DNA from 2 places in the Actinomadura sp. 3N508 genome. Region 2 is predicted to be linked to the other one. Evidence: riboswitches for the same ligand, from Rfam matches in the RefSeq annotation. Region 2 holds a riboswitch; the other holds the start of a gene.

Region 1 (5,392 bases), on a different contig from region 2:
CCGTGCTCGTCTGCGCGCAATCCCCGTCCCGCGCCGTGCGACGCTTCCTGGACCGGCTGCACCGGGACCGGCCGGACCTGCGCGTCGCGGTCGAGCCGGGGGACGACCCGTCCTTCCGCCCCTGGGGCGCGGGCCGCGAGATCCCCACCGGCCGGGCCGAAGTGCTCGTCGCCGAGGACGAGGAGATGATCCAGAGGTGGGACGAGGACGGCTACCACCTGTCCCCCACCGGCACCGGCCCATTGATGATCAGCTTCGAGCCCTGCCGGGTACCACGGCTCAGGGCCCGGGTCCTGGAGAATCCGTACGGCGACAACGGCCTGGGATTCGCCCCCCACGAGGTCACGCTCGTCGGCACGGACCTCTTCCTGGTCACGATCGTCACCCCGGACGCCGACAGCGCCTACTCGACATCGGTCATCGACCGCCTGGCCGAATGCCTGACGGGGCTCTAGCCGGGGGAATGGTTGACACGGCTCTTTGGGCCGTGACGCCCTGCCGGAAATGGCGATGCGGGCGGCGGCGGTTCTTCGCCACCGCCCGCATCGGGCCTCAGAGGTCAGGCGGCCTTGTAGCCGAGCTGGCGGAGCTGGTCGGCGGACAGGCGGGACACGTTGTGGTCGTGGTCGGTGGCCGCGTACTGGTGGATGGTCCACTGCTTCCACGGCGAAGGCGCGCTGACCTTGCCGGGAGACCGTCCATAGTGCGCGACCCACAGCGGGTATTCGCCGAGGCCCTTGCCGTGCTCCTCCGCGAAGGAACGGGAACTGTAGAACATCGGCTTGACGCCGGTCTTCTGCTCGACGCGTTCCAGCCAGCGTTTGGCCCAGTCGTTCACCTCGCGCGTCGAGCGGCCGTCCGTGGTCTCCAGGTCGAGGATGAGCAGGTCGCCCTTCGCCAGCCCGGCGGACGTCACCACCCGGAGATAGTGATCGGCCTCCCGGACGGGATCGTTCTGCGGACGCCCGTAATGGTAGGCACCCCTGACCAGGCTGTTCTGCTTGATCTGGGTCCAGTTGCGGGTGAAGGTCGTGTCCTTGTGCGCGGTGCCCTCGGTGGCCTTAGCGATACCGAAACCGGGCTTCTGCCGGCTCCAGTCGAATCCCTTGTCGTGGTGCGAGACGTCCACCCCATAAGGGCGGGCGCCGGCCGCGGGCGGCGCCTCTGCCTTCGCCTCGGGCGGGGCCGCCTTCTCGATGACGGGTGCGGCGGCGGTCCCCGCCGTGGTGCCGGTCTCGGGCGCGTCCGCGGTCCCTGCGGTGACGGCCAGGGGAGTGATCACCCCGGCGGCGAGCACCGAACCCATCAGCAGCATTCTGCGGCGGCCGCGCGTTCTCATCGTTTTCTGGATGCCCGTTCGCACCGGCGTCCACCTCTCCTTTTCCGCCTGCCGGGTTAGCTGACGGGTTCGGGCCAGGAGACGGCCCTACCGCTGGCGGACCAGCGGATTCACCCCTAACGAACCTGGGTCCCCGGCTTCCCTTTTTCGGGAATTCGGCGTCCGGCCGGATTTCGGCCGGTGCAGCGGACACTAAGCACGGGAAATGGGTGGCGGCAAACGAGAACGGCGAAATCAACCGATGGGTTGATACGGGCATCGACCCATCGGTTGGCGGGCCCGGGTCAGCCGGGGAGGCGGATGAGGCGCCGCTCGACGGCCACGGTGACGGCGGCCGTGCGGGTGTCGACGCCGAGCTTGGCGAAGATGTGCACCAGGTGCGTCTTGACGGTGGCCTCGCTGATGAACAGGCGGCGCGCGATCCGCTGGTTGGACAGGCCCTCGGCCAGCAGTTCGAGGATCTCGATCTCGCGGGGGCTGAGGGACGGGGCGGGCTCGCGCATCCGGTCCATCAGCCGGGACGCGATCCCCGGCGACAGCGCCGTCTCGCCGCGCGCGGCCGTGCGGATGCCGCGGAACAGCTCGTCCGGCGGGCCCGCCTTGAGCAGGTAGCCCGCCGCGCCGACCGCGATCGCGCGGGAGATGTCGGCGTCGGAGTCGTAGGTGGTGAGGACGAGGACACGCGGCGGGTCCGGCAGCGCGAGGATGCGGCGGGTCGCCTCGACGCCGTCGATGCCCGCGCCGAGCTGCAGGTCCATCAGGACGAGGTCGGTCGGGACGGCCCCGGCCAGCCGGACCGCCTCCTCGCCGTCCGCCGCCTCCGCGACCACCTCTAGGTCCGGCTCGCCGCCGAGCAGGGCGCGCAGCCCGGCCCGGACGACGGGATGGTCGTCCACGATCGTCACCCGGACCACGGTCACTCCCCGTGCTCCCGTTCACGGGGGACCGTGGCGGCGATGACCGTCCCGGCGCCCGGGGCGCTCTCGACCGCGAGGGAGCCGCCGACCTCGGCGAGCCGGTCCCGCATGGCGCGGAGCCCGTACCCGCGTCCCCTGGCGGACGCGGCCGCCCCGGGGTCGAACCCGGTGCCGTCGTCGGCGACGTCCAGGGACACGGCGTCGTCGAGAAAGGTCAGCGTGATCATGATCGTGGCCGCGTCCGCGTGCTCGCGCGCGTTGGCGACGGCGCCCTGCGCGACGCGGAGCAGCACGGCCTGCACCTCGACGTCCACCGGGTACTCGTCCCCCTCCGTCCGGAACCGTACCCGCGGGCCCGCCTCCGGCCCGGCCCCGGCCAGCTCGCCGAGCGCCGCGAGCAGGGACCCGGACGCCAGCGCGGGCGGGGCCAGCGCCCAGACGAAATGGCGCGCCTCGTCAAGGTTCGCGGCGGCGGCGTCGGCGGCCTGCCGCAGATGGCGGCGGGCGTCCGCCGGCGAGGTGTCCCACTGCCGGTCGGCCGCCTGGAGCAGGATCTCCATGCTGGCCAGGCCCTGCGCGAGCGTGTCGTGGATCTCGCGGGACAGCCGTTCGCGCTCCTCCAGGACGCCCGCCGCGCGCTGCGTGTCGGCCAGCTCGCCGCGGGTGCGGACGAGCTCGCCGACGAGCCGCTGCAGCTCCAGGAAGATGACGGCGGCCATCGCGGCGACCGCGATCGGGGCGAGCACCAGGCTCGGGTCCACGCGGTCCGCGAGGTAGAGGCCCGCGAAGATCACCGCACCGGTGATCACCACGACGGCGGCGATGGCGGCGCGCGGCGACAGCAGCCGCAGCGCGGCGAAGAACAGCGGGACCGCGCACCAGGCGAAGCTCGGGGCGGCGCCGACCAGCGCCAGCCAGCACGCGACCACGGCGCCCAGCCAGGCGAGGCGCCCGTGGCGGCCGAGCGCGTCCCAGAAGGCGACGCCGAGCGCGTAACCGGCGCCGAGCACCCCCGTGAGCGTGAGCACCAGCGGCGTGGCGCCGTCCAGCCCGTGCCCGGCCACGAACCGGGACGCGGACGCGGCCAGCAGCAGGAAGAACCCGGCGTGCATCGCCAGCCGGATCCGGCCTTCGGTCCTGGTCACGTCCCCTGTCTCCCCGTCCCGCATCGGCGCAAGCCTCGCCCGCCCCGGCGGGCCGCGCATCAGCCGATCGATTGATCCGGCCGCGCCGCCTACGTGCGGGAAGTGCTGCGGACGACGTCCATCAAGGTCGACCACGTGAACGACCTCGGCTGGACCGCGCTGCTGGAGGCGATCATCCTCGGCGACGGCGGCCCGAACCACCAGCAGGTGGTCGCCCACCTGCTGGACGCGGGCGCCGGCCAGGGCCTGTCTCGAAGTTGGCCGGGACTTGGAAATGCAGTGGCCTGACATGTCACATGTGCTGGTATGCTGCTTTCGCCGCCAGTGACGCATGTCCGTAGGTCGCGGCGCGCCCAGCGGAGGAGCGAAGGTCATGACCGCCAAGTACGAGGCGTCCCCCGGCATGGGCGGGTTCACCGCGGTCGAGCGTACGAGCCCGACCCAGCAGGTGCGCGAGCAGCTGCTGGGGGCGATCGAGCGCGGCGACATCCCGGCCGGGGCCATGCTGCCCTCCGAGCGGGTGCTGTGCGACACGTTCGGCGTCAGCCGGGTCAGCGTGCGCGAGGCGCTCGCCGGCCTGGAGGCGATGAAGATCATCGAGATCCGGCACGGGCGGGGCGCGTTCGTCCGCAAGAGCATCAACGAGCAGTACGCCGAGCCGTTCGCCAAGTACCTGGAGCTGCACCGCGACGAGCTCATCGAGCTGAACAAGGTCCGCGGCGCCCTCGACGAGCTGGCCGCGGCCGAGGTCGCCGAGCACGCGACCGACGAGGGCCTGGCCGAGATCGAGCGGGCCCAGGAGGTCTTCCAGGCTGCGGCCGCGCAGGACAAGCCGAACCTCGCCGAGGTGTCGCGGCTGGACGTGGAGTTCCACCTGTCCATCGCGCGGGCCACCGGCGGCGAGCTGCTGCCGCGGCTGCTCGGCGAGCTCAACGACGTCATGACCGAGTCCCGTCCCGCGACGTTCTCGCGCGAGGGCCAGCTCACCCGCTCCATCCGCGACCACCAGGCCATCGTGACCGCGCTGAAGAGCCGGGACGCGGCCCGGGCGCGCAAGGCCATGCAGAAGCACATGCTGGCGATCCGCGAGTGGTACGAGGACCTTCCCGGCAAGGGCTGAGCCCTTCCGCCAGCCCCCTTTCACCGGCCGGTGCGCGGCACCGGCCGGTTTCGGCATTCCCGGCATCGACCCTAAAGTCGCAGGTGAACGGCGTGCCGTGGGCATTGTCACCCGCAACCCACATAGGTAAGGTCAGCACATGTATTACATGTGACCAGGGGCGGGAGCGGGGAGATGACGGACTCACAACACGTCGAAGACGCACTTGCCAAGAGGTACCGCCAGCCGAAACGGGTCGAGCAGTTCGGGGCCGAGGTGGTCCCGGACGAGCTGCGGACCGTCCGCTGGTGGGACATCTTCGCCATGGTCCTGAACTTCGTCGTCAACCCCGGCACCATCGTGATCAGCGGTGCGCTGATCGCCGCCGGGATGTCGCTGTGGGAGGCGACCCTCACCGGCTTCCTCAGCATCGTGGTCGGCTTCAGCGCCTACCTGGTCGCCGCCACCGTCGGCGTCGACTACGGCATCCCCGGCCTGGTGAGCATGCGCGCGGTGTTCGGGACGCGCGGCGCCGCCGTCACCTCGGTGCTGCGCGCGGTGTCCAGCGTGTACTGGTTCGCGTTCCAGACCGTCGCGGGCGGCATCGGGATCGCGGCGGTGCTGCGCTCCCTGCTCGACCGGGAGATCTCCCAGTCGCTGATCATCGTCTGCTTCGCCGTCTTCCAGATCCTGGTGGCGACGGTCGGGTACGGCTCGCTGAAGGCGCTGTCCCGGGTCGCGTTCGTTTTGAAGATCGCGTTCTCCGTGGTCATCGTCATCATGCTGATGACCTATCCCAAGGAGAGCTTCCACGCCGACGCGGTGTTCTCCTTCGCCGGGACCGGCCACGGCAAGGTCGCGCTGATCGCGCTGTGGACCACCAGCATGGCCG
Region 2 (5,392 bases):
GACCAGTACTCTCCCCCACAGGACCAGTACTCCCCGCCGCCGCAGGAGCAGCCGTACCAGCCGCCGCAGGACCAATGGGGCGCACCACCGCAGCAGCAACAGCAGCAGCAGCGCGACCAGTGGGGCGCTCCGCAGCCGGGGCCGGGCGGTGACCAGTTCGGCGCGCCGCCGCCGCACGGAGGCCAGCCGCAGCACGGCGCGGGCCAGCCGCCGATGCCGCAGCACGGCCGCGAGGCGACGCTGCTGCCGCCCGACCACAACCAGGGGCGGCAGCCCGACGGCACGGCGTTCATGTGCCCGTACTGCGAGGCGGTCCTGCCCAACCCGAGCGCCGCGCAGTGCGACTCGTGTCTGCGCCCGCTGCCGCAGAAGGGCACGCCCACCCTGCGCGTGATGTTCCCCACGGGCGAGCTCAAGGTCTCCGTCGGCCAGCATCTGGTGCTCGGACGGGACGCGGGCCAGTCACCGGTGGCGTCCACGTTCACCCAGTACGACAACGTGTCGCGGCGTCACTCGACGGTGTGGCTCGACCCGTCAGGGACGGCGTGGGTGCGTGACGAGGGCTCCACCAACGGGACGTTCGTCAACGGCGAGCGGCTCCCGCGCGGCGTGGAGGCCCCGCTCCGCAACGGCGACCAGCTCCGCCTGGCCGCCGACGTGACCGGCACCGTCCAGCTGAACTGACGGCGACAGCGATAAAAGGGGGCGGCCCCGCGGTCATGAGAACCGCGGGGCCGCCCTTTTGACGTCGCTGTCTATGCCGTCGCTGTCTCCGATCAGCTGGCGCGCTTGGAGCGGGCGCGCATGCGTTCGCGCTCCTTGGCGTCCAGGACGACCTTCCGGATGCGGACGGCGCCCGGCGTGACCTCGACGCACTCGTCCTCGCGGCAGAACTCCAGCGCCTCCTCCAGCGACAGCAGCCGGGGCGGGGTGAGCCGCTCCAGCTCGTCGCCGGTGGACGAGCGCATGTTCGTGAGCTTCTTCTCCTTGGTGATGTTGACGTCCATGTCGTCGGACCGGGAGTTCTCCCCGACGATCATGCCCTCGTACACCTCGGTGGTCGGCCCGACGAAGAACGTGCCGCGGTCCTGCAGGTTCGTGATCGCGTACGCGGTGGCGGCACCGGAGCGGTCGGCGACCAGCGACCCGGACGGGCGCGTCCGCAGCTCCCCGAACCACGGCTCGTAGCTCTCGAACACGTGGTGCGCCATGCCGGTGCCGCGCGTCTCGGTCATGAACTCGGTGCGGAACCCGATCAGGCCGCGCGCCGGGACGAGGAACTCCATCCGGATCCAGCCGGTGCCGTGGTTCGTCATGTGCTCCATGCGGCCCTTGCGGACGGCCAGGAGCTGCGTGACGGCGCCGAGGTGCTCCTCGGGGATGTCGACGGTGAGCCGCTCGACCGGCTCGTGCTTCTTCCCGTCGATGATCTTCGTCACGACCTGCGGCTTGCCGATCGTCAGCTCGTAGCCCTCGCGGCGCATGTTCTCGACGAGGATCGCGAGGGCCAGCTCGCCGCGACCCTGCACCTCCCACGCGTCGGGACGCTCCGTCGGCAGCACCCGGATCGACACGTTGCCGACCAGCTCCCGGTCGAGCCTGTCCTTGACCATCCGGGCGGTGACCTTGGTGCCCTTCTCGCGGCCGGCCATCGGCCCGGTGTTGGTGCCGACGGTCATCGAGATCGCGGGCTCGTCCACGGTGATCAGCGGCAGCGGGCGCGGGTCGTCCGGGTCGGCGATGGTGTCGCCGATCATGATGTCGGGGATGCCGGCGATCGCGATGATGTCGCCGGGGCCCGCCGCCTCGGCGGGCTTGCGCTCGAGCGCGTCCGTCATCAGCAGCTCGGTGATCTTGACGCGGTCGACGCTGCCGTCGTGCCGGAACCAGGCGACCTGCTGGCCCTTCTTGATCGTTCCGGCGTGGATGCGGCAGAGCGCGATCCGGCCGAGGTAGCTGGAGGCGTCGAGGTTGGTCACGTGGGCCTGGAGCGGGGCGTCCGGGTCGTAGGCCGGCGCCGGGATCGTGCCGGTGATGACCGTGAACAGCGGCTCCAGGTCGGGGCTCGCGGGCATCTCGCCGTCGGCGGGCTTGTCGAGCGAGGCCCGCCCCGCCCGGCCGGACGCGTACACGATCGGGAAGTCGATCTGGGCCTCGTCGGCGTCGAGGTCCATGAACAGCTCGTACGTCTCGTCCACGACCTCGTCGATGCGGGCGTCGGGACGGTCGGTCTTGTTCACCACCAGGATCACCGGCAGCTTGGCCTCAAGGGCCTTGCGCAGCACGAACCGGGTCTGCGGGAGGGGGCCCTCGCTGGCGTCCACCAGCAGGACGACGCCGTCCACCATCGACAGCCCGCGCTCGACCTCGCCGCCGAAGTCGGCGTGGCCGGGGGTGTCGATGATGTTGATCGTCAGCCCGCCGTGCCTGACCGCGGTGTTCTTCGCGAGGATGGTGATCCCCTTCTCGCGCTCCAGGTCGTTGGAGTCGAGCACGCGGTCGTCGACGTCCTGGTTCTCGCGGAAGGCGCCGGACTGCCAGAGCATGGCGTCGACCAGCGTCGTCTTTCCGTGGTCGACGTGAGCGACGATCGCGACGTTCCGGAGGTCGTCGCGCGTGGAGATGGGCATGCGGGCTCGCCTTGCGTGAGAGTTCGGGATCCGCCGCTGACACACGGCAGCCCCCATTCTACTTGGCTCGGCATACCACCCATCCCGGGCGATCGGCGTCCCCCACCCCCGATTGGCCAACTTTGCTGATCCTTTGTAATGTGCCCGAGGTCCGGCCGTCTGGAGCCCCATCCCCTCGGGGCTGCGGCCGGAGCGCCGAATCTCCCGACCGCGGGAGAACCGGGGACCCATAACCCCTGGGGTGAATCGACGCATGTCGTAGGGCGACTCCTGGCCCGAACCCGTCAGCTAACCCGGTAGGCGCGCGAGGAGAGGAGAACACCGGCTTGGCACCGGATCCCCACCGGCGGCGCCGTATCACGCCCGCCGCCGCGGCGACCATGCTCCTGATCGGCCTCGGCGCCACCGCGCCCGCCGTCGCGCACGCCGCCCAGCCGTCCGGACGCGGCCTGCCCGCCGCCGCACCGACCCCGGCCCCATCCTCGCTTCCGACGACGGAGAAGGGCCTGCTCAAGAGCCTGGACGCGCTGAACGAAGAGGCCGAGATCCTCACCGAGAGGTACAACAAGACGCGCGTCGAGCTGGGCAAGGCGCAGAAGGCGCAGAAGGCCGCCGCACAGCAGGCCGCGACACTGCGCGTCCAGGCCGCGCCGGCCCGGGAGCGGCTCGGCCAGCTGGCCGCGGCGAACTACATGTCCGGCTCCCCCGACATGATCTTCGGCGCGAACGGCTCCCCGGAGGGCCTGTCCGACCGCGCCTACCTCGCGCAGAACCAGACGACCGCCGTCCAGGCCCTGCAGAAGCAGATCGACCGGGCGGACACGGCCCAGCGCACCGCCGAGGCGAAGATCGCCCAGGTCGAGCGGGCGGCGGCGGACGCGGAGAAGGCCCGCCAGGCCGCCAAGGCCAAGGTGGCGGAAGTCACCAAGCGCCTCGACAAGCTGACCACCACGCACGTCCGCGACCCGCGCAGCGGCCTGCGCGCCACCGTGAAGGGCTCCGGCCTCCCCGCCAAGATGGCCCGCAAGGCGCTCACCAAACTCGGCGCCCCCTACGTGTGGGCCGCCGCAGGACCGAACTCCTTCGACTGCTCCGGCCTGGTCGTCTGGGCCTACACCAAGGTCGGCAAGCCCGGCCTGCCGCACTACACGGGCGACCTGTACGGCCTGGGGACGAAGGTCTCCCGAAGCGAACTCCGCTCCGGCGATCTGGTCTACTTCGGCGCCGGCCTCCACCACATGGGCATCTACCTGGCCGACGGCAAGTACCTGCACGCCCCGCAGACCGGCGACGTGGTGAAGATCTCCAAGCTCTCCGACCGCTCCGACTACGCGGGAGCCAACCGAATCGGCTAAGAGCCACAAGAACGTACGAGGCCCCTCCTGCGGCGCGGTAGGAGGGGCCTCGTGCTGTGTTTATTGCATTTCTCTCCTCCTTCGGGCCCTGGGGGCCCTCCATCGTCGAGAAAAGCACGCGATCGCTGGCATCGCTCCGTCTCGCCTGGCGGCTCGCTGCGCGATCAGGTTCTCGCAAGCTCGAACCTGCCTTCGGACGCGATCGCGAGTGTCGAGGTTGTTGCGGGGTTGCGGTGATGGCTGGGCGCCGTTATCCCGAGTAGACGTTCAGGTCTCTAGGAGGCCCTGGGTGGCTAGGGCATCTATTACTGGGAGGTCGCCTGGGAGCCAGGGGACGTCGTAGAGCTCGTTCTGGGTGAGCCAGCGGAGGGCCAGGTGTTCTAGGGCGCGGGGTTCGCCTTCGACTATGCGGGCCGTCCAGACGCGGAGGACGGCGCGTTCGCTCAGGTGCCAGTCGGTGCCGATCCTGCGGGTCAGGCGGACCTTGATGGCGAGTTCCTCGTGGCACTCGCGGATCAGGGCGTCCTCGTCGGACTCGCCCGGGTCGACCTTGCCGCCCGGCAGTTCCCAGCCGCCCGCCATGTGCGGCGGCTCGGCCCGCTGCGCGGTCAGCAGCCGGCCGTCACGGATGATCGCCGCGCCAACGACCACGAGCACGATGCCGACCAACCCCTCTCGGTGCTATTTCGCGGCGGCGGCCTCGACCTGCCGCGTCGCCTCTTGGACGATCTTCTCCAGGTGGCCGCCGTGCGCGCCGCGCCAGTAGAGCTGGCCGCAGTCGGCGCAGCGGCCGTAGACGTCGTAGCTGCGGCGGGTGCCCGCCTCCAGGTCGCGCTCGATCTCCTGCTTGTCTACCTGGACGAGTTCACCGTTGCAGGCGGTGCAACGGGTCCAGGGGCGCAGGGCGGGCGCGAAGCGGTCCAGGACGTCGCGGAGCTGGTCGTCGGGGCGCGAGCCGCGGACGTAGGCGCCGAACCACAGCGCGCGGCGGCGGAGCAGGCCGCGGTCCTGGGTGAGCAGGACGCGGCGCTCCTCGTTCGCCTGGACGACCAGCGCCGGGTCGTCCATGTCGTTGTGGTAGGCGGTGTCGAGGCCGAGAAGGCGCATCCGGCGGGCCAGCGTGCCGAGGTGCACGTCGAGGACGAAGCGCGGCGCGACCTGGCCCGGCTCCAGCGGGACGCGCTGCGGGCGCGGCACGGCCGCCACCAGTACCTCCGCGCCAGGGGCCGGACGGGTCGACGGGGCGACCGGCTCGCCGCCGACGGTCATCGGCCCCGCTTCGGGCAGCGGGACGCCGAGCGACTCCACGAGATGCCCGAGCGTCGAGGTTCCGTCGGCGGGCACGCGGCTCACCGGCTCGCGCCGCGCGGCCGGCAGGAACATCAGCAGCTCGTCGGCGACTCGGAT

The links. Region 2 has a riboswitch for cyclic di-AMP ahead of ACH34S_RS34130 (NlpC/P60 family protein). Riboswitches for the same ligand answer to the same signal wherever they lie in the genome.
Region 1: another riboswitch for cyclic di-AMP. It lies ahead of ACH34S_RS26060 (glycoside hydrolase family 25 protein); the one in region 2 lies ahead of ACH34S_RS34130 (NlpC/P60 family protein).

Annotation. Positions count from the first base shown of each region.
Region 1 is NZ_JBIRAX010000007.1:374,944-380,335, forward strand. It holds gene ACH34S_RS26055 (hypothetical protein) at 1-455, shown strand, start outside; gene ACH34S_RS26060 (glycoside hydrolase family 25 protein) at 560-1,306, opposite strand; cyclic di-AMP (ydaO/yuaA leader) riboswitch at 1,369-1,510, opposite strand; gene ACH34S_RS26065 (response regulator) at 1,624-2,253, opposite strand; gene ACH34S_RS26070 (sensor histidine kinase) at 2,256-3,401, opposite strand; gene ACH34S_RS26075 (hypothetical protein) at 3,504-3,689, shown strand; gene ACH34S_RS26080 (FadR/GntR family transcriptional regulator) at 3,775-4,521, shown strand; gene ACH34S_RS26085 (purine-cytosine permease family protein) at 4,696-5,392, shown strand, end outside.
Region 2 is NZ_JBIRAX010000012.1:74,980-80,371, reverse strand. It holds gene ACH34S_RS34140 (FHA domain-containing protein) at 1-684, shown strand, start outside; gene typA (translational GTPase TypA) at 777-2,630, opposite strand; cyclic di-AMP (ydaO/yuaA leader) riboswitch at 2,814-2,949, shown strand; gene ACH34S_RS34130 (NlpC/P60 family protein) at 2,957-3,985, shown strand; gene ACH34S_RS34125 ((deoxy)nucleoside triphosphate pyrophosphohydrolase) at 4,253-4,642, opposite strand; gene ACH34S_RS34120 (Mut7-C RNAse domain-containing protein) at 4,667-5,368, opposite strand.